4 regions of the Streptomyces sp. NPDC059852 genome follow, and region 1 is predicted to be linked to each of the others. Evidence: riboswitches for the same ligand, from Rfam matches in the RefSeq annotation. Region 1 holds a riboswitch; each other region holds the start of a gene.
The links. Region 1 has a riboswitch for cobalamin ahead of ACFV46_RS30040 (ribonucleoside-diphosphate reductase subunit alpha). Riboswitches for the same ligand answer to the same signal wherever they lie in the genome.
Positions count from the first base shown of each region.

Region 1 (5,261 bases):
CCACACCGTGAGCGTCTGGCCCGCGTAGCCGTCCGCCCCGGCCTTGCCGTCGCCGTCGCCGTCGTCGCCCCCGCACGCCGCCAGGGAGATCATCATGCCCGCGACACCGATCGCGGATATCAGCCTGCGCTTCACGCCACCCTCCTCAGGGATGCCACAAACCCCCCTGCCTCCCCGCACTAGCGATGGGCCGGGACCTGGACCAATGGTGTAGACCAGTACCCGGAGCTTGGACCAGACCAGAAAGGGTGTCAAGGGTGGTGGAATACGCTCCGACCAGCCGTTATGCGACCTACATATGCAGGAACCTTTAAGTAAGAAACCCTCGAAAATGCGGCTCACAGCCGCCATCAGTCGCTATACCACTGAATTCTGTGGACTAGACCAAACGACGCGGCGACGGTATACAGAACAGATCACGGAGCGTACGGGGACAGGCCCCACACGCGCGTGCCACGATGTGAGCCGCAGCCGGAGCCGGGAAGGCGGAGCATGAGCACCGACGTCAGCAGTGCGGAGAACGAGAGCGGCGTCCCCGTCCGTACCGCCCGCGTGCCCAAGTACTACCGCCTGAAGAAGCACCTCCTCGACATGACGGAGACCCAGGCGCCCGGCACCCCGGTGCCGCCCGAGCGCACGCTCGCCGCCGAGTTCGACACCTCGCGCACGACCGTGCGCCAGGCCCTGCAGGAACTCGTCGTCGAGGGCCGGCTGGAGCGCATCCAGGGCAAGGGCACGTTCGTCGCCAAGCCGAAGGTGTCGCAGGCGCTGCAACTCACCTCGTACACCGAGGACATGCGCGCCCAGGGTCTGGAGCCGACCTCCCAGCTGCTGGACATCGGGTACATCACCGCCGACGACCGCCTGGCCGGCCTGCTCGACATCACGGCCGGCGGCCGGGTGCTGCGCATCGAGCGGCTGCGCATGGCGAACGGCGAGCCGATGGCCATCGAGACCACGCACCTGTCGGCCAAGCGCTTCCCCGCCCTGCGCCGGTCGCTGGTCAAGTACACCTCGCTCTACACCGCGCTCGCCGAGGTCTACGACGTCCACCTCGCCGAGGCCGAGGAGACCATCGAGACCTCCCTGGCCACCCCCCGCGAGGCCGGCCTGCTCGGCACCGACGTGGGCCTGCCGATGCTCATGCTGTCCCGGCACTCCCTGGACCGTGCCGGCCAGCCGGTGGAGTGGGTGCGCTCGGTCTACCGCGGCGACCGGTACAAGTTCGTCGCGCGACTGAAGCGGCCGCAGGACTGAGACGACAACACCGCTGCTCAACGGCCCTGTGCCACGCACACGATTCCTCCACATCCGAACCGTGGCCAAGGCCTTCCGCTGCGGTCGCGCCGTCACCTAGATTGCCCGGGCATTTCACAGGCGATCAACAAGGGGACGGAGCCGTCAGATGTCAGATGCCCCAGAAGTGAGCAGAGGCGTGGTGACGCCGACCCGGGTGGTCATCGGTCTCTGCCTGGCCGCGCCCTTCGTGGCGATGCTGTGGGTGGGTTCGTACGCCAAGACCGACCCGCAGTTCATCGGCATCCCCTTCTTCTACTGGTACCAGATGCTGTGGGTGCTGCTCTCGACGCTGCTGACGATGACGGCGTACAAGCTGTGGCAGCGTGACCAGCGCGCCCGCGCCCCGCGGAAGGGCGGTGCGGCGGAATGAACGACGGCGTGAACGGCGTCGCGCTCGGCGTCTTCATCTTCTTCTTCCTGGCCGTCACGGTCATGGGCTTCCTGGCCGCGCGCTGGCGCAAGGCCGACAACGAGCACAGCCTCGACGAATGGGGCCTGGGCGGCCGGTCGTTCGGCACCTGGGTGACCTGGTTCCTGCTCGGCGGCGACCTGTACACCGCGTACACCTTCGTCGCGGTCCCGGCGGCGATCTACGCGGCCGGCGCGGCGGGCTTCTTCGCGGTGCCGTACACCATCCTGGTCTACCCGCTGATCTTCACGTTCCTGCCGCGGCTGTGGTCGGTCTCGCACAAGCACGGCTATGTGACGACCTCGGACTTCGTGCGCGGACGGTTCGGCTCCAAGAGCCTGTCGCTGGCCGTGGCGGTCACCGGCATCCTGGCGACGATGCCCTACATCGCGCTCCAGCTGGTCGGCATCCAGGCCGTCCTGGACGTGATGGGCGTCGGCGGCGGGGAGAGCACCAACTGGTTCGTCAAGGACCTGCCGCTGCTCATCGCCTTCGGCGTGCTGGCCGCGTACACCTACTCGTCGGGACTGCGCGCCCCCGCGCTGATCGCCTTCGTGAAGGACACGCTGATCTACATCGTCATCGCGGTGGCGATCATCTACATCCCGATCAAGCTCGGCGGCTTCGACGAGATCTTCGCCAAGGCCGGCGACGCCTTCGCGGAGCCGAACCCGGCCACGGGCGCCCCGCGCGGGGCGCTCACCCCGCCCGACGCCACCCAGTGGACGTACGCCACGCTGGCGCTGGGCTCCGCGCTCGCGCTGTTCATGTACCCGCACTCGATCACCGCGACGCTGTCCTCGCGCAGCCGTGAGGTGATCCGGCGCAACACCACGATCCTGCCGCTGTACTCCCTGATGCTGGGCCTGCTGGCCCTGCTGGGCTTCATGGCGATCGCGGCCGGGATCAAGGTGCAGAACGGGCAGCTGGCGATCCCGCAGCTGTTCGAGACCATGTTCCCGGCCTGGTTCGCGGGTGTGGCCTTCGCGGCGATCGGCATCGGCGCGCTGGTGCCGGCGGCGATCATGTCCATCGCGGCGGCGAACCTGTTCACCCGCAACATCTACAAGGACTTCATCAAGCCCGACGCGACACCCAAGCAGGAAACCGCGGTCTCCAAGATCGTGTCGCTGCTGGTGAAGGTGGGCGCCCTGGTCTTCGTCCTCACCATGGACAAGACGGTCGCCATCAACTTCCAGCTGCTGGGCGGCATCTGGATCCTCCAGACCTTCCCGGCCCTGGTCGGCGGCCTGTTCACCCGCTGGTTCCACCGCTGGGCCCTGCTGGCCGGCTGGGCGGTCGGCATGGTCTACGGCACGCTCGCCGCGTACGGGGTGGCGACCCCGGCGCAGAAGCACTTCGGCGGCTCCTCCAAGGAGATCCCGGGCATCGGCGAGATCGGCTACATCGGCCTGACCGCGTTCGTGCTCAACGTGCTGGTCACCGTCGTCCTGACGTTCGTCCTGAGGGCCGCGAAGGCCCCCGACGGCGTCGACGAGACGAAGCCGGAGGACTACACGGCGGACGCGGGCGACCCCGGCGTCCAGGTGGAGCTGCCGCCGGCCACGGCGGGCACCTCCCACTGAACCAGCGGGAAGCGGCGGGCCGTCGGAGAAATCCGGCGGCCCGCCGCCCTGTGCCTACGGCAGACTCGGCGGCATGGACATCGTGATCCGGCCGGCGGACCCCGGCGAGTACGGCCTTCTGGGCGAGATCACCGCACGGGCCTACCTCCAGGACGGCCTCCTCGACTTCGGCGAGGACGACGCCTATCTCGGCGAGCTGAAGGACGTGGCCAAGCGCGCGGCGGCCGCCCAGGTGCTCGTGGCCGTCGAGCACGGCCGCGTCCTCGGCGGTGTGACCTTCGTCCCCGACGGCGGCCCGATGGCCGATCTGGCGGGCCCCGGCGAGGCGGAGATCCGTATGCTCGCCGTCGACCACGCGGCCCGGGGCCGTGGCGCCGGCGAGGCGCTCGTGCGCGCCTGCGTGGAGCGCGCCCGGGCCACGGCGGGCTGTGTGCGCGTGATCCTCTCCTCCCAGCGCGCCATGCACGGCGCCCATCGCCTCTACGAGCGCCTGGGCTTCGTCCGCACACCGGAACGGGACTGGAACCCGCTGCCGGAGCTGACCGACCTCACGCTCATCACCTATGAGTTGACGCTCTGACACCAGTACGCCACAACATCTAGGGGTGGCGCGGCAGGCGAGCACAAGATGTATGCTCATGCTCGCTGTCGCCGCAGGGGAATCCGGTGCGAATCCGGAACTGTCCCGCAACGGTGTACTTGTGCATGTCTCATGCGCTTCGTCAGTCCGAGGACCTGCCGACAGTGCGTCCCGGCCACCCGGCCGGTGCGCTCCGACGTCCGGGCCTCGTGGAATGGGCCGGTGGACGCGACGCCCCGTGCGCTCGTGAGCTGCCCCCTGCCCTCCGCAAGGCCCTGTGCCGAGCGAGGGAGAGCCTCACGTGACGATCGCGCCAGCCGAACCGGCCTCAGCGGCGGCCGAACCGGGCAACGACGGTCCCGGTGCCGCGCTGCTGCGGACCCTGACCGAGCTGACCGCCGACCTCCCCGACGCCGACCCCGGCCGGGTCGCCGCCGCCGCGCTGCGCGGCCGGTCCGCCCGGGCCGACGAGACCGAGCTGCGCGAGCTCGCCACCGATGCGGCGGCCGGGCTCATCTCCGAGGACCCCGCGTACAGCCGGCTGGCCGCGCGGCTGCTCACCCTCTCCATCGCCGCCGAGGCGGCCTCGCAGGGCGTCACGACCTTCACCGAGTCTGTCGCGACCGGCCACCGCGAGGGCCTCGTCGCCGACCGGACCGCCGCGTTCGCCCGGACGCACGCCACCCGGCTCGACGCGCTCGTCGACCCCGCCGCCGACGACCGGTTCGGCTACTTCGGGCTGCGCACCCTGCACAGCCGCTATCTGCTGCGGCACCCGCTCACCCGCAAGGTGATCGAGACGCCCCAGCACTTCCTGCTGCGCGTCGCCGCCGGTCTCGCCGCGGACGACACCGCCGGGGCGGTGGACGAGGTCGCCGCGCTCTACCGGCTGATGAGCCGCCTGGAGTACCTGCCGTCCTCCCCCACGCTCTTCAACTCCGGTACCCGGCACCCCCAGATGTCGTCCTGCTACCTCCTGGACTCCCCCAAGGACGAGCTGGACTCGATCTACGACCGCTACCACCAGGTCGCGCGCCTCTCCAAGCACGCGGGCGGCATCGGTCTGTCGTACTCCCGCGTCCGCGCCCGGGGTTCGCTGATCCGGGGCACCAACGGGCACTCCAACGGCATCGTGCCGTTCCTGAAGACGCTGGACGCCTCGGTCGCCGCCGTGAACCAGGGCGGCCGGCGCAAGGGCGCCGCCGCGGTCTACCTGGAGACCTGGCACTCCGACATCGAGGAGTTCCTGGAGCTGCGGGACAACACCGGTGAGGACGCCCGCCGTACGCACAACCTGAACCTCGCGCACTGGGTGCCGGACGAGTTCATGCGCCGGGTGGAGGCCGACGGGTCCTGGAGCCTGTTCTCCCCCGCCGACGTGCCCGAA
Region 1 is NZ_JBHWJK010000033.1:4,560-9,820, forward strand. Features, by position in the region: gene ACFV46_RS30015 (extracellular solute-binding protein) at 1-135, opposite strand, end outside; gene ACFV46_RS30020 (GntR family transcriptional regulator) at 493-1,257, shown strand; gene ACFV46_RS30025 (DUF3311 domain-containing protein) at 1,406-1,669, shown strand; gene mctP (monocarboxylate uptake permease MctP) at 1,666-3,294, shown strand; gene ACFV46_RS30035 (GNAT family N-acetyltransferase) at 3,368-3,874, shown strand; cobalamin riboswitch at 3,920-4,052, shown strand; gene ACFV46_RS30040 (ribonucleoside-diphosphate reductase subunit alpha) at 4,176-5,261, shown strand, end outside.

Region 2 (5,261 bases), on a different contig from region 1:
GGTGGCCGAGGCGGGCGAGTTCGCGGGAGAGGTGCCGGACGTAGACGCCCTGGCCGCCGCAGAACGGGTTTCCCTTGTAGGTGAGGAGCGCGATGTCGAGCGGTCGCCCGCCGTCGGCGGCAAGGTCCGTCGGAGACCCGGCCTCCCTGGCCTCAGCGGTCACTCCGGGCCCCCTTCTCCCTGCTCTGTCCCGCGAGGTTACGCCGGGACGTTAATCTAGAACAAGTTTCAGACTTGATCGTTCAGGAGGCTCTGAATCTACCGGCAGGTAGCGCCGCTGTGAGCGATGGATCAGGTGATTCACGCCACGGCCGACCCCTGGCATGCTCTGTCCGGTCACCCACCCTCACCGACTGTCACGGACGGGATCCATGCCTGCGGAAGTCAGTAGCGCGAGCCCTCCCTCACCGCCTCTCACCGAGCGGCAGGAGGCCCGCCGCCGGCGCATCCTGCACGCCAGCGCGCAGCTCGCGAGCCGGGGCGGCTTCGACGCCGTGCAGATGCGCGAGGTCGCGGAGTCCTCCCAGGTGGCGCTCGGCACGCTGTACCGCTACTTCCCGTCCAAGGTGCATCTGCTGGTCGCCACGATGCAGGCCCAGCTGGAGCACATGCACGGCACGCTGCGCAAGAGGCCGCCGCAGGGCGCGACGGCGGCCGAACGGGTCGCGGAGACCCTGATGCGGGCGTTCCGCGCCCTCCAGCGCGAGCCGCATCTGGCGGACGCGATGGTGCGGGCGCTGACGTTCGCGGACCGCAGCGTCTCCCCCGAGGTCGACCAGGTCTCCCGCCAGACCACGATGATCATCCTGGACGCGATGGGCCTGGAGGACCCGACGCCGCAGCAGATGTCCGCCGTCCGCGTCATCGAGCACACCTGGCACTCGGCCCTGATCACCTGGCTGTCGGGGCGCGCCTCGATCGCCCAGGTGAGGATCGACATCGAGACGGTGTGCCGGCTGATCGACCTGACGGCCCCGGAGGAGACCCGGCGCCGCTGAGCCGGGAACTCCTCCTCCTCGGGCGGGAGGACGGGCTCCCCGGTGCCCGGCAGGGTGATCATGATGGCCGGCCCCCGCCGGGCAGGAACGTGCGGATCAGTTTCCCGGCGGCGCCGAGGAGTCCGGTCTCCCGCTCGGTCATCGTCGGGTTGGCCGCACGGGCGCGCAGGGCCTCACCGAGGCCGGCCTCCGTGAGGTCCGAGGGGTCGGCCAGCAGGGCGGCCAGCAGCGCGTGGGCGGCCTCCGCGAGGTCCTCGTCGCCGACCGCGACCTGGGCGAGGATCACCGCGGAGGAGCCCCAGTCGAGGCCGGGGTCGCCGTCGCGGGCGTTGCTCCAGTCGATGACGAACGGCCCGTCCGGGGTGAGGATCACGTTGTCGGGATGCAGGTCCAGGTGGAGGACGCGGGTCCCCGGGCGGCGTCCGGGCAGGCCGTGCAGCCGGCGCAGCAGCCGGGCGAGCTCCGCGCCCGCCTCGTCCGGGCCGAGGGTGCCCTCGATGAGCGCGCCCAGCATGGTCGGCCCGGTCAGGCGCTCCATCACCAGCTCGGTCCGCGAGGAGCCGTCGAGGCGGACGCGCGGCGCCGGGTAGCCGTGGCCGCGCACATGCGCCATCATCTCGCCCTCGGCGAGCGCGTCGCCGTACCCCTCCCGGTCCCGGCGCAGCACCCAGTCCCGGTCTATCTCGTACACGTCGGCGGTCCGCCCCGAACCGATCAGTCGCCCCATCGTCCTGCCCCCTCGTGTCGGCAGGACGGTACCCGGTGCGAGGTGCCCCGGAGGGCCCGGGTTACGGGCGGGTACAGTGTCCCGGTCGTCATCACTCACCCGTTCAGGGGAAAGCCGGTGCAATTCCGGCGCTGACCCGCAACCGTGAACCGGTCCCCGCGTCCCCGCCTGCGTGGCGGGCGGTCCGTGGCCGGTGAGCCGGACCGCCCTGGACGGACGTGACCGGCTCACGTGTCCCGGCAGCCTGCCGGAGCACGGCACCGTCGAGGTATACGGAGCCGAGCCGCCCGGGGGTCCTCCCGCGCTGTCCGGCTCCCCACAGGGAGAGGGCACCCGCCGATCATGAACGTCCGCCGCAGCGCCGCGGCCCTGGCCGCCACCGTCGTGCTCGGCGCGACCGCGCCCGCCATGGCCGCCGACTCACCGTCCCCGTCGCCGTCGGAGGCCCTCCCCAAGGGGCTGTACGGCACCACCGACCCGACGTACGACGGGGTCTGGCGCCAGTCCCTCGCGCTGCTCGCCCAGCACACCGCGAAGGTGCGGCCCGCCGCGTCGGCCGTGGACTGGCTGACCGGGCAGCAGTGCGCGAACGGGGCGTTCGCCGCGTACCGCGCCGACACCGCCAAGGCGTGCGACGCCAAGGTGATGGTCGACAGCAACAGCACCGCCGCCGCCGTGCAGGCCCTGACGGCACTGGGCGGCCACGACGCCGTCACCGGCAAGGCCGTGACCTGGCTGAAGTCCGTGCAGAACAAGGACGGCGGCTGGGGCTACACCCCGGGCGGGGCGAGCGACACCAACTCGACGTCGGTCGTCGTCGGCGCGCTGGCCGCCGCCGGCGAGAAGCCGGCCGAGGTCACCAGGGACGGCAAGTCGCCCTACGACGCCCTGCTCTCCCTCGCGCTGCCCTGCGAGGGCGACGACGCGGGCGCCTTCGCCTACCAGCCGGACAAGAAGGGCAAGCTGGCCGCCAACGCCGACGCCACCGCGGCCGGGGTGATCGGCGCGCTCGGCAAGGGCCTGGTCACCGGTCCCGGTGAGAAGGCCGACGCCACCTGCGCGAAGGCCGGCTCCCCCGAGCAGGCCGCCGCCAATGGCGCCGCCTACCTGACGCGGGTGCTCGCGAAGGACGGGCACCTGGTCTCCGCGCTGCCCGGCGCCGACGACCAGCCGGACTACGGCAACACGGCCGACGCGGTCGTCGCGCTCGCCGCGCAGGGCGGGGCCGGCGCCGCCGCCGAGCCCCTGAAGTGGCTGGAGGGCAACGCCGCCGAGTGGGCCGCGCAGAACGGCCCCGCCGCCTACGCCCAGCTGATCTTCGCCGCGCACGCCACCGGCACCGACCCGCGCGACTTCGGCGGCACCGACCTGGTCGCGAAGCTGAACGCGACCGGTCCGGCGCCGCAGAAGGCGGCCGAGCAGAGCGCGGACGCCCAGGAGGAGAAGGACGACGACAGCCCGTTCGGCGTCTGGTGGTACGTCGGCGTCTTCCTCGTCGTCGGCGTCGGTATCGGCTTCCTCCTGAGCCACCGCAAGGGCGGGCGGGCGTGATCCGGCGCGCCCTCGCGGTCCTGTCGGCCGCGCTGGTCCTGACGGCCGGTGCGGCCCAGGCCGCCCAGGCCACCGGGTACCGGTACTGGTCGTTCTGGGACCGCGACGGCGGCTCCTGGTCGTACGCCACCCTCGGCCCCTCGCTGTCCCGCCCCGACGACGGTGACGTCCAGGGGTTCCGCTTCGCCGTGAGCGAGGACTCGAAGGACGCCACGCGGCCCCGGGGCGCGGCCGAGTTCTCCGTGATCTGCGCCCGTACGCCCGCGCAGGACGGCAAGAAGCGGATCGCGCTGGTCCTGGACTTCGGTACGGCCGCCGACGCCCCCTCGGGCGAGAGGCCGCCGGCCCGGCGCACGGTCTGCGCGCGCGTCGACCCGGACGCCACGACCGCGGACGCCCTGGCGGCCGTCGCCGGTCCGCTGCGGTACGACTCCAACGCCCTGCTGTGCGCGATCGACGGCTATCCGCGCAAGGGCTGCGGTGAGCAGGTCGCAAAGGGCGAGAAGCCGGCGGCGGCCACCGAGCCGGAGGACGACCCGGAGGACGGTGCCTCCGTCGGTCTCGTGGCCGGTGTCGCGGCCGTCGTGGTCCTCGCGGGCGCGGCGATCTGGCAGGCCCGACGGCGGCGCGGCTGATGGCAGGGGGGCGCGGCGGCACGCGGAGCGGGGGCGGCCCGGAGGGGGCGGTCGCCCCTCACCCGGCCGTGCCGGGCACCGTGCGGGCCGTTCGCGACCCCCTCCACCCCGGCGCCTGGTGGGTCTGGGCGCTGGCGCTGGGCACCGCGGCGACCCGCACCACCAACCCGCTGCTGCTCGCCCTGCTCATCGCGACGTCCGCCTACGTCGTGGCGACCTGCCGTCCCGACGCCCCCTGGGCCCGTTCCTACGGCGCCTTCGTCAAGCTCGCCCTGGCCGTCCTCGTGATCCGGCTGTTCTTCGCGGTGGCCCTCGGCTCCCCCATTCCCGGCACCCATGTGCTCGTCACCCTGCCCGAGGTGGCCCTGCCCGACTGGGCGCAGGGCATCCGGCTGGGCGGCCGGGTCACCGCCGAGACCCTGGTCAGGGCCCTGTACGAGGGTCTGAAGCTGGCGACCCTGCTGATCTGCGTGGGTGCGGCGAACTCCCTCGCCAATCCGGCGCGTCTGCTGAAGTCCCTGCCGGGCGCCCTGTACGAGATGGGTGTCGCGGTGGTGGTGGCGCTGACGTACGCCCCTCATCTGATCGCCGACGTGCAGCGGCTGCGGGCCGCCCGCCGGCTGCGCGGGCGGCCCGACCGGGGGCTGCGCGGCCTGGTCCAGGTCGGGCTGCCGGTGCTGGAGGGCGCGCTGGAGCGCTCGGTCGCGCTGGCCGCCGCGATGGACGCGCGCGGCTACGGCCGTACCGCCGACGTCCCCCTCCGGGTGCGGCGTTCGACCGCCGCGCTCACCCTCGGCGGACTGCTGGGCGTGTGCGCGGGCACGTACGGGCTGCTGACCGCGGCGGGCGGCACCTACGGGCTGCCGGTGCTGCTCGCCGGTCTCGCGGCGGCGCTGGCGGGGCTGCGCCTGGGCGGGCGCCGCTCCCCGCGCACCCGGTACCGGCCGGACCGCTGGGGTGCGCGCGCCTGGCTGGTCGCCGGGTCGGGCGCGGCGGTCGCCGCCCTGCTGACCCTGGCCGCGAGCCGTGAGCCGGCGGCCCTGAATCCGGGTGTGGTGCCGCTGGTCGCGCCCGCCCTTCCGCTGTGGCCGGCGGCGGCCGTCCTGATCGGGCTGCTCCCGGCGTTCGTCAGCCCCGCACCGAGGAAGCCGGCGCCGCGCGGTGCCGCCGCCCGCAAGGAGCCGTCGTGATCCGCTTCGAGAACGTCTCCGTGACCTACGACGGGGCTGCCGCGCCCACCGTGGACGGCGTGGACTTCGAGGTGCCCGAGGGGGAGCTGGTGCTGCTCGTCGGGCCGTCGGGGGTGGGCAAGTCGACCGTGCTGAACGCGGTCAGCGGGCTCGTGCCGCA
Region 2 is NZ_JBHWJK010000014.1:35,809-41,069, reverse strand. Features, by position in the region: gene ACFV46_RS19350 (glycosyltransferase family 4 protein) at 1-163, opposite strand, end outside; gene ACFV46_RS19345 (TetR family transcriptional regulator) at 372-998, shown strand; gene ACFV46_RS19340 (phosphotransferase) at 1,057-1,725, opposite strand; cobalamin riboswitch at 1,791-1,952, shown strand; gene ACFV46_RS19335 (prenyltransferase/squalene oxidase repeat-containing protein) at 2,068-3,276, shown strand; gene ACFV46_RS19330 (SCO2322 family protein) at 3,273-3,911, shown strand; gene ACFV46_RS19325 (energy-coupling factor transporter transmembrane component T) at 3,911-5,101, shown strand; gene ACFV46_RS19320 (ABC transporter ATP-binding protein) at 5,098-5,261, shown strand, end outside.
Region 2: another riboswitch for cobalamin. It lies ahead of ACFV46_RS19335 (prenyltransferase/squalene oxidase repeat-containing protein); the one in region 1 lies ahead of ACFV46_RS30040 (ribonucleoside-diphosphate reductase subunit alpha).

Region 3 (5,261 bases), on a different contig from region 1:
GTGTCCCCGACGCGCACCGAGACGTTCCCGGACGTGCCGACGACGAGTCCGTCGGCGACCGTCCGGCGGGCCGTCGCGACCAGGGACTCCCAGGCCGCCGCCTCCTCGGGCCGCACCGTGCGCCGGTACGGGACGTCGCCGTCCCCCTGCTCCCACCGTTCGTCAGCCATGCGGCGATCCTGCCAGGCGCGATGCGCGAAGGCGCCGGTGCGTGGGGGCACTTCAGGACGGAGGGGCGACCCCCGGGAGGGCGCATACCCGGACATACCGCCCACGTGACCGCTTGGCCGGGGATCGATCAGAGTTCAACGATCTTCGCACCAGAAGGACGTCGACTGGCCGGAGAGCCGGGCCAGGGGCGCCCGGTTCGTCTACGTCAAGGCCACCGAGTCGCACACCTACCGCAACCCGTACCACGCCCGGCAGTACGACGGCGCCCGAGCCGCCGGCCTGGTGCGCGGCGCCTACCACTTCGCCCTGCCCGACCGGTCCTCGGGCCGCGCGCAGGCGGCGTTCTTCGTGCGCAACGGAGGCGGCTGGCGGCCGGACGGCTGGACCCTGCCGCCCGCGCTCGACATCGAGTACAACCCGTACGGCTCGCACCAGTGCTACGGGCTGCGCAAGGCGGCGATGACCGCCTGGATCCGGGCGTTCAGCGACGAGGTGCGCCGGCTGACCGGCCGCCGCCCGGTGATCTACACCACCGCCCACTGGTGGAACACCTGCACCGGCGCCTCCCGCGCCTTCGCCGACCACCCTCTGTGGGTGGCCCGCTACGATGCACCGGACCCCGGAACGCTGCCGTCCGGATGGCGGACCTGGACCCTCTGGCAGTACGACAACGGCGGCAGCCTGCCGGGTGACCAGAATCTCTTCGACGGGTCCCTCACCCAGCTGAGGGCGTTCGCCCGCGGCGGGTGAACCGCGCCCCGCCCGCGCCCCGCCCGGGCACCCTGGACGGAGGGCTTCCGTTCATAGGGGAAACCCTCCCTGCCGGACACCGCGCGGCCCGCCCCAGTTCACCTTCCGTTCACTCAGGTTTCCTACGTTCATCGAGCCAATGACCTCGAACGATTGCCTGGGTAAATGGAAAACTTCTCGCTGATCCTCGCGATCGTGGTGGTAACCGCGCTCGCGTTCGATTTCACGAACGGTTTTCACGACACCGCCAACGCGATGGCCACGACCATCTCGACCGGTGCGCTCAAGCCCAAGGTCGCGGTGGCCATGTCCGCCGTGCTCAACCTTGTGGGCGCCTTCCTCTCGGTGGAGGTCGCCAACACGATCTCCAAGGGTCTCGTCGACGAGACCGGCATCCGTCCCGAGGTCATCTTCGCCGCGTTGGTCGGCGCGATCCTCTGGAACCTCCTCACCTGGCTGGTGGGCCTGCCCTCCAGCTCGTCGCACGCCCTGATGGGCGGCCTGATCGGCGCCACCATCGCCTCGGCGGGCGTCGGCGCCGTCCACGGCGACGTGCTCGTCACCAAGGTCCTCCTCCCGGCCGTCGCCGCCCCGATCGTCGCGGGCGTCGCGGCCCTGCTGGCCACGCGGCTCACGTACACCCTCGGCAAGAAGGCCGACGGCGAGGCCTCGAAGAAGGGCTACCGCGCCGGCCAGATCGCCTCCGCGGGCCTCGTCTCCCTCGCCCACGGCACCAACGACGCCCAGAAGACCATGGGCATCATCACCCTGGCCCTGGTCGCGGGCGGCGCCCTCGCCCCCGCGTCGGACCCGCCCACCTGGGTCATCCTCTCCGCCGGCCTGGCCATCGCGCTCGGCACCTACCTCGGCGGCTGGCGGATCATCCGCACCATGGGCAAGGGCCTCACCGACCTCCAGCCGCAGCAGGGCTTCGCCGCCCAGACCAGCGCCGCGACGGTCATCCTGGCCTCCTCCCACCTCGGCTTCTCCCTGTCCACCACGCACTCCGTCTCCGGCTCCGTGATGGGCGCCGGTCTCGGCCGCAAGGGCGGCGTGGTCCGCTGGTCCACGGCCACCCGGATGTTCGTCGCCTGGGCCCTGACCCTGCCGGCCGCCGCGCTGGTCGCCGCGCTCGCCGAGTACGTGACGGGCCTCGGCGGCTGGGGCACCGCCGCCGTCGCGGTCTTCCTGATCGCCTCCAGCTTCGCGATCTGGCGGATCTCCCGCCGCGAGGTCGTCGACCACACCAACGTCACCGCCGACGACGAACCGGCCGGTGTGGTCACCACCGCCATGGCCGCCGTCACCCCGCCTCCCACGGGCACGGTGACCGAAGACCTCTCCGTCACCCTCCCGGCACCGGCCCCCGGACCCGAGCCGACCAAGGCCGCCGTCTGACCCCCGGTCACCCCTCCCGGCAACACAAGGAAGCAGCATGAAGATCGACTGGGCGGCCCTCGGCTCCGTCTTCGGTGTCAGTCTCGTCGTCACGGTGGCCCTGGTGGCCCTGTTCACCCTCGGCATCGCCGGACTCTCGCGCCGCGAACGGGCGGTCGCGCAGGGCGACTCGGCGGCGCTCGCGGTCGCCGGCGCCTACGCGTGCTTCGCAGCGTGCACGGCGGCCGTGGCGTACGGCATCTACCTCATCGTGGCCTGACGTACGACGCGCGACTCCTGAGGTGCGTGACGGGACACCGTCGCGCACCTTCGGTGTGTGTGGGCCTGCGCACACTCTCCCGTCGCAGGTCACAGGCAAGTTGACGGCCGTCCCGACCCGTGGTGGACTTCCGGAGCCATCTACGGCGGCAGAAGAGGAAGCCGGTGCGAATCCGGCGCGGTCCCGCCACTGTCACCGGGGTAGTAACCCCCGGGAGCCAGGAACTCTCGCCGCCGGTCTCGTCGAACCAGGGCGTGGACACCCTGAGTGAGGACATCACGCGATGCTCGCCTGCCGATCGTCACGCAGTACCGGACCCCTGTCCGACGCCACCACCGGCTGACCCCCATGCGTGCCGAACGCGTCTTCGCGTACGGCGCCGCCGCCGGACTCCTCGGTGACCTGCTGCTCGGCGATCCACGCCGTGGGCATCCGGTCGCCGCGTTCGGACGTGCCGCGGGCGCCGTGGAACGGGTGTTGTGGCGCGACCACCGCGCCTGGGGTGTGCTGCACACCGCCGTGTGCGCCGGTGGCGCCGTGGCGGCCGCCGCGCTCGGCGCACGCGCCGTGCGCCCCTCCCCCGCCGCCTCCGTCGCCCTGACCGGCGCCGTCACCTGGGCCGTCGTCGGCGGCACCTCGCTCGCCCGGGAGGCCCGGACGATCGGACGTGCCCTGGAGGCCGGGGACGTCGAGACGGCGCGGGCGCGGCTGCCGCATCTGTGCGGCCGGGACCCGCAGGCGCTGGACGCCGACGGGATCGCCCGGGCCGTGGTGGAGTCCGTCGCCGAGAACACCTCGGACGCCGTGGTCGGCGCCCTGGTGTGGGGGGCCGTCGCCGGGGTGCCGGGCCTCGCCGGCTTCCGGGCCGTCAACACGCTCGACGCCATGGTCGGGCACCGCTCCCCCAAGTACCGCCGCTACGGCTGGGCTTCGGCCCGTCTCGACGACGTCGCCGGCTGGCCGGGGGCCCGGCTGACCGCCGCGCTGGCCGCCGTCGCCGGGGGCGACCCCCGGGGCGCCGTACGGGCCTGGCGTGCGGACGCGCACCGGCATCCCAGCCCCAACGCGGGCCCCGTGGAGGCGTCGTTCGCGGGCGCGCTCGGGGTGCGGCTCGGCGGGACGCTGTCGTACGGCGGGCGGGTGGAGCACCGGCCGGTGCTCAACGGCCCCGCCGGACGGGCCGTTCGGGTCACGGACATCGAGCGGGCCGTGCGGCTCTCGCAGCGGGTGGGGGTGCTGGCGCTGGGCGTGTGCGCCGGGACGCGGCTCCTGCTCGGGCGGCGCGCGGCGAGAGGAGGTGCCTCGTGAAGGGCGGGCTGCTCGTCGCCGGCACGACCTCCGACGCCGGCAAGAGCGTCGTCACCGCCGGGATCTGCCGCTGGCTGGTCCGGCAGGGGGTGAAGGTCGCGCCCTTCAAGGCGCAGAACATGTCGCTGAACTCGTTCGTCACCCGCGAGGGCGCCGAGATCGGGCGGGCGCAGGCCATGCAGGCGCAGGCGTGCCGGATCGAACCGACCGCGCACATGAACCCCGTCCTGCTGAAGCCGGGCGGGGACCAGAGCAGTCAGGTGGTGCTCCTGGGCAGGCCGGTCGGCGAGATGAGCGCGCGCGGCTACCACGGCGGACGGCAGCAGCGGCTGCTCGGCACCGTGCTGGACTCCCTCGCCGAGCTGCGGGCCTCGTACGACGCGGTGATCTGCGAGGGCGCCGGTTCGCCTGCCGAGATCAACCTGCGGCGCACGGACATCGTGAACATGGGGATCGCGCGCGGTGCCCGGCTGCCGGTGCTGGTCGTGGGCGACATCGACCGGGGCGGCGTCTTCGCCTCGTTCTTCGGGACGGTGGCGCTGCTGGCGCGCGAGGACCAGGAACTGGTCGCCGGGTTCCTCGTCAACAAGTTCCGCGGCGACGTCTCGCTCCTCGAACCCGGTCTGGACATGCTGCACGGCCTCACAGGACGGCGGACGTACGGTGTGCTGCCGTTCCGGCACGGTCTCGGCATCGACGAGGAGGACGGCCTGCGGGTGTCGCTGCGCGGGGCGGTGCGCGAGTCCGAGGTGGCCGCCCCGGTCGGCGAGGACGTGCTGCGGGTCGCCGTGTGCGCGGTGCCGCTGATGTCCAACTTCACCGACGTCGACGCGCTCGCCGCCGAACCGGGCGTCGTCGTGCGGTTCGTGGACCGGCCGGAGGAACTGGCCGACGCGGACCTGGTGGTGGTGCCCGGCACCCGGGGCACCGTCCGCGCCCTGGCGTGGCTGCGGGAGCGGGGGCTGGCCGGGGCCCTGGTGCGCCGGGCCGCCGAGGGCCGCCCGGTCCTAGGGATCTGCGGCGGCTTCCAGCTCCTCGGCGAGCACATCGAGGACGACGTCGAGAGCCGCGCCGGGCATGTCGACGGCCTCGGCCTGCTGCCCGTGCGGGTGCGGTTCGCCCGCGAGAAGACCCTGACCCGGCCCCGCGGTGAAGCGCTCGGCGAGCGGGTCGAGGGCTACGAGATCCATCACGGGGTCGCCGAGGTCCTGGCGGGTGAACCCTTCCTGGACGGCTGCCGGGTCGGTCAGACCTGGGGCACCCACTGGCACGGCTCGCTGGAGTCCGACGCCTTCCGGCGCGCCTTCCTGCGGGAGGTGGCGGCCGCCGCGGGCCGCCGCTTCGTGCCGGCGCCCGGCACCTCGTTCGCCGCGCT
Region 3 is NZ_JBHWJK010000030.1:54,647-59,907, forward strand. Features, by position in the region: gene ACFV46_RS29045 (class II aldolase/adducin family protein) at 1-170, opposite strand, end outside; partial or broken gene ACFV46_RS29050 (lysozyme) at 313-921, shown strand; gene ACFV46_RS29055 (inorganic phosphate transporter) at 1,087-2,319, shown strand; gene ACFV46_RS29060 (hypothetical protein) at 2,357-2,578, shown strand; cobalamin riboswitch at 2,685-2,828, shown strand; gene ACFV46_RS29065 (cobalamin biosynthesis protein) at 2,927-3,886, shown strand; gene ACFV46_RS29070 (cobyric acid synthase) at 3,883-5,261, shown strand, end outside.
Region 3: another riboswitch for cobalamin. It lies ahead of ACFV46_RS29065 (cobalamin biosynthesis protein); the one in region 1 lies ahead of ACFV46_RS30040 (ribonucleoside-diphosphate reductase subunit alpha).

Region 4 (5,261 bases), on a different contig from region 1:
GCCACTCCTCGGTCGGTGCCGCGCCGGGCGTCCCGGCGCATGAGCCACAGGAAGAACGGCCCGCCGCACAGGGCCGTGAGGACGCCGACGGGTATCTCCATCGGCGCGGCGATCGTCCGCGCGGCGATGTCGGCCCAGACGAGGAAGACCGCTCCGCCGAGCGCCGCGGTCGGCAGGACCCGGCGGTGGTCGCCGCCGACGAACAGACGGACGATATGCGGTGTCATCAGGCCGACGAAGCCGATCGGTCCGGCCGCCGCGACCAGCACCCCCGTGACGAGGGAGAGCAGGACGAACAGCCGGGCACGGAAACGGGCCACGTCCAGCCCCATCGTGGTGGCCGCCTCCTCGCCGGCCAGCAGCAGGTTCAAGTTGCGGGCCTGCGCCAACAGGACGCCGACTCCGAGCAGCAAGGCCGTGCTCGGCAGCCACAGCGTGCCCCAGTCGACCCCGCCGAGGCCGCCGAGTGTCCAGGCGAGGACCGCCCGGGTCTCGTTGCCCCGGTCGGTGGTGAGCAGCAACAGATCGAGGACCGCGGTGAGCATCGCGGCGATCGCCACGCCGGACAGCACGAGACGTGACGAGGTGATGCGGCCGCCGGTGCGGGCGGTGGCGTACACGAGCAGGAGTGCCCCCAACGCCCCCACGAACGCCGCTACGGACAAGGACACGGGACCGAACAGGGTGGCTCCGAACACGATCACGGAGACCGCGCCCAGGGACGCCCCCGAGGAGACGCCGAGCAGGTACGGCTCGGCGAGCGGGTTGCGTACCAGGGCCTGGAGGGCGGTGCCGACCACCGCGAGGCCGGCGCCGGTGACCGCACCGAGCAACACCCTCGGCGCCCGCACGTCCACCACGATGGTCTCCCGGGCCCGCGACCAGTCCGGCTGCTGCCAGTCGGCACCCAGTGCGTGCGTCACGATGCCCCACACCTGGCCGGGCGGCACCCGGACGGAGCCGATCGCAAGTCCCGTGATGGCGGAGGCGACGAGCAGGGCGGTGAGCACGAACAGCGTGACGGCCAGCCGGGTTCGGCCCTCTCCCGGCTCGTCGGTCTTCCGTCGTCGGACTCTCGTCCCGACGGACATGACGGTGGTGGTCCGGGTCACCGGAAGCTCTCGGGGTGCAGTCCGCGGGCCAGATCGCCGACCGCGTAGGCGGAGCGGATCCCCACCAGCGTGGCGGTCAGCGGCAGAACGACGAACCGCTTGTTCCTGACAGCGGGGACGTCGGCGAGCGCGGGCTGGGACAGCAGGAACCTCTTCTTCTGCTCGACGCTTCCGGCACCCGCGTAGTCGTAGACGGCGATGACCTCGGGTCTGCGCTCGATGACCTGCTCCCAGGAGACGTCGCCGAAGACATCGTCGAGGTCGGCGAAGACGTTCTCGCCGCCGGCCAGCCGGATCAACTCGGTGCCCAGACTCTTGCCGCCCGCGGTGAAAGCGGCCTTGTCGCCGCTGTCGTAGACGAAGACGGGCACGTCGGGCCGGCCTTCGACCTTGCCGGCGGCCTTGCCGACGCGGCTCTTGAGGTCGCTGACCAGCTTGTCGGCCCGGTCCGGGACACCGAAGATCTTGCCGATGGTGCGGACCTCGTCGTAGGTGTCCTCCATCGTCACCTTCTTCTTGCCGCAGTACTCACGGTTGAGGTAGGTGTCGATGCCGGCGTCGGCGAACGCCGCGCGGGAGCGGCCCTCCTTCTCGGCGAAGGCGCTGCCGTAGCCGCCGTAGACGAAGTCGGGTTCGGCATCCAGGACCTTCTCGAACGACGGTTCCTTCCGCGCCAGTTCGGGAACCGCCGCGTAGTCCTTCTTCAGCTCGGGCAGCACCGCGGAGTCGGGGAAGGCCGTGCCGACCATACGATCCCTCAGGCCGAGGGCGAGCATGAGTTCCGCCGGGTGCTGGTGGATGGTGACCACCCGCGACGGCGGCCTGTCGTACGTCGTCCTCACGCCGCAGTTGTCGACGGTGACCGGGAAACCCGCGGGCGCGGCCGCGGTGGACTTCGCGTCCCCGCCGCGCTCGTCGGCCGCACCGCAGCCCGTGGTCAGCAGCACTGACGACAGCGCCACGGCAGCGGCCGTGGCACGAAGGAACCCGCGCGTGCGGGCAGGGGTGAACAGCTGGGACACGTGAAGCCTCCTGGAGTCCGCGCTCCTCGGATCGGGCCCGCGACGGACCAGTGTCCTGACTCCCGGATCGACGCTTCCTCCGCCTTCCCGCGCGGTGCGCAGTGGCGTGTCGGAGGGGCGCTCCCCGGTCACAGTGGCGGGACCGTGCCGGATTCGCACCGGCTTCCTGTCTCCCGTCGCGGCGATGACCAGGTGATCCTACGTTTCCCCGAGTCATCGGCAAAAGGGCAGGCCGGTGGCGACGTCTTCGGCGTGGGCGCGGTTTCACGACTCGCGACGGCTCCGCACATCGAATGACACCGTGCGGCCGCGTCTGCTCATGTCTACGCTGGCGGAGTGACGTTGGTGTGGGTGACGGGCAATTCAGGGACGGGCAAGTCCACGGTCTGCGGGGTGCTGCAGCAGCGTGGCTTCGTCGCGCTCGACGCCGATGAGGACGGCTTCTGCCGCTGGTTCGACCGGGCTGACGGCGAGGCCGTGACGGACCCGCCGTACCCGGTTCCCGAAGGCTGGCTCGATCGATACGGGTGGGAGATCGTCCGCGAGCGGGTGGAAGCCCTCGCCGAGGAGTCCCGTTCCCGCGTCGCGTTCCTGTGCGGGTCGGCGGAGAACGAGGCGGACATCCTCGATCTTTTCGACGCCGTCGTCTGCCTGGTGATCGACGACGAGACCCTTCGCCATCGGCTCGCGACCCGCACGACGAACCCGTTCGGCCGGCATCCGGAAGAGCTCGCGGCGGCGCTGAAATGGAATCCACTGACGCGAACGATCTACGAGCGTCACGGCGCTGCGATCGTTGACGCCTCCAAGCCGTTGACCGAGGTGGTGGACCGTGTGATTGCTGTCGTTCAGGAGCTGTGAGTTCGGCCCCGTCGGCCCCTCCAGGTCGGTGGGGCCAACGACCGCGAGGTGGTCGATCGCCGGAGGCCCGGTGCTCTACTCGCTGAACTCGGTCACCGAAAGCGCCTTGTCCACGCGGGCGGCGGCCAGGTCGTCACGGCGGATCACGAAGCCCGTCTGGCGGCAGGCCGAGGCCGTCGACCCTCGGCCGCCCCGCAGTCGACGGAGAAGACGAACGGCAACGGACTGTCCCCCGCGGAAGGCCATGATGCCAAAGGCCGGCGTTCATCGGCCTGCCTGCAGGACCCCCAGCGGACCTACGGCATAGGTCCGCTCGCCGCGGCCACACATCTCGTCACCTTCCAGGTGCCTTGATCAGTTCGGCCACGGAGCGCTCATCATGCGCTCCACCGTGGTAATACGCTGGAAGCCGGGAACGAAATGCTCCAGTACATCAGAATTCACTGTTCCATTCGTGGTGTCCGGGCGGTGCTTGAGCCCCTCGACGTAAGTTTGCAAAAACTCGTTCTTGAAGTCACCCCGCGGATGGATGGCGGTGATTTCGTCCACCTGCCCGCGATCCAGTTCGCCCACGCCCAGGCCGAGAACGTCGGTCAGAACTCCCAGATTCGTGAGAGCGACCTCGGGGCCCATCCGCTCGGGAATCCCCGGAGTCGTGTGCAGGGCGATCGCCGTCCACACCACGTCGGCCGCCGAAGCCGGGAAACCGCTGTCGAGCATGAACTTACGTGCGTGGTCGGCTCCATCGACCTCGAAGCGCTGCTCGGTGTCGGAAAACGGTGTCAGGAGACCCGTGTCGTGAAACATGGCGGCCAGGTAGAGAAGCTCGGGGTCGGGCTCCAGGCCGAGCCGGTGAGCGTGTATCGCGCCGAAGACGAAAACGCGCCGGGAGTGGTGGTAGATGAGAGGGCTGGTCGTCTCCTGGACGAGGCGGGTGGCCTCGGCGACCGCCGCTGTGTCAGGGATCTCCACCCCCGCGATGACCTCGCTCATGATCTTCGCTCCTTCCGAGAACGGTGTGTTACGAATGGACGGTGCGTCCGTCCTCCACCCTGCCGATCACCCGGCCTCCGGCGCTCCCTCGGTCCGGCCATGAGTCACCCGAATCCGGACAGGCGGGCGGAGGAGCTGCGGGTTCCGCCACGCATCGGGTGTCGATCCTCGTCTACGACGGGGTCAAGCTCCTGGACGTCGTCGGCCCGGCGGAGGTGTTCGGGGAGGCGAACCGCCTCGGTGCCGACTACACGATCGTGCTGGTGTCACCGACCGGTGCCGATGTCACCTCGTCCATCGGTATCCGGGTCGCGGTCGACGCCGCCGCCACCGAGCCGGCGCCTGACACGTTCCTGGTGGCAGGCGCCGATCTCTTCCCGCGCACGCCCGTGCCCCGTGACCTGATCGAGGCGACGCGCACCCAGGCCGATCGGGCGGACCGGGTCGCGTCCATCTGTACCGGGGCCTTCATCCTCGGCGCCGCCGGTCTCCTGGACGGCAAGCGAGTGACCACACACTGGAAGGTCGCGCACGAGCTCGCCGCCCGCTGCCCGTCGAGCCGCGTGGAACCGGACGCGATCTACGTCCGTGACGGCGCCACCTACACCTCGGCGGGCGTGACCGCCGGCATCGACCTGGCACTGGCACTCGTCGAGGAGGATCACGGCCCCGATCTGACCCGGGACGTCGCCCGCGCCCTGGTGGTGTACCTGCAGCGTTCGGGCGGCCAATCACAGTTCTCCGCCCCCCTGCAAGGACCGCCGCCCCGGTCTCCTGCCCTCCGCAGAATCACCGACTTGATCACGGCGAATCCTGGAGGAAACCACTCACTCGGCGAACTCGCCAAGCACCTCAATGTGAGCCCCAGGCATCTCACGCGACTCTTCAACGAGGAGCTGTCCACCACACCGGCCCGGTATGTGGAATCGATCCGGTTCGACATGGCCAAAGCTCTGCTCGACCAGGGGCATACCGCGACCCAGACGGCGTCCCTTGCCGGATTCCCGAATTACGAGAGCATGCGGAGAGTTTTCGCGAGGAAATTGTCCCTCAGCCCCGCCGCCTACCAACGACGCTTCGGCACAGCGCGCCGAGCCAACGCGCAGGAGCAGTGACACCGCGACGGCCTGGTCCTCGGCGGAGACGCGGACGACGCCGTCGGAGCGACCTCCTCCCATGAGGCCGGACCGATTGAACATATGCCGGACCGGTGTGAGGCTGAAGAGAGACACGGTTTCGCCGTCGCGTCACGAAGAGCCTGAAAAGTCACCCT
Region 4 is NZ_JBHWJK010000008.1:73,593-78,853, reverse strand. Features, by position in the region: gene ACFV46_RS12965 (FecCD family ABC transporter permease) at 1-1,091, opposite strand, end outside; gene ACFV46_RS12960 (ABC transporter substrate-binding protein) at 1,109-2,134, opposite strand; cobalamin riboswitch at 2,183-2,304, opposite strand; gene ACFV46_RS12955 (AAA family ATPase) at 2,471-2,995, shown strand; gene ACFV46_RS12950 (HD domain-containing protein) at 3,350-3,988, opposite strand; gene ACFV46_RS12945 (GlxA family transcriptional regulator) at 4,147-5,103, shown strand.
Region 4: another riboswitch for cobalamin. It lies ahead of ACFV46_RS12960 (ABC transporter substrate-binding protein); the one in region 1 lies ahead of ACFV46_RS30040 (ribonucleoside-diphosphate reductase subunit alpha).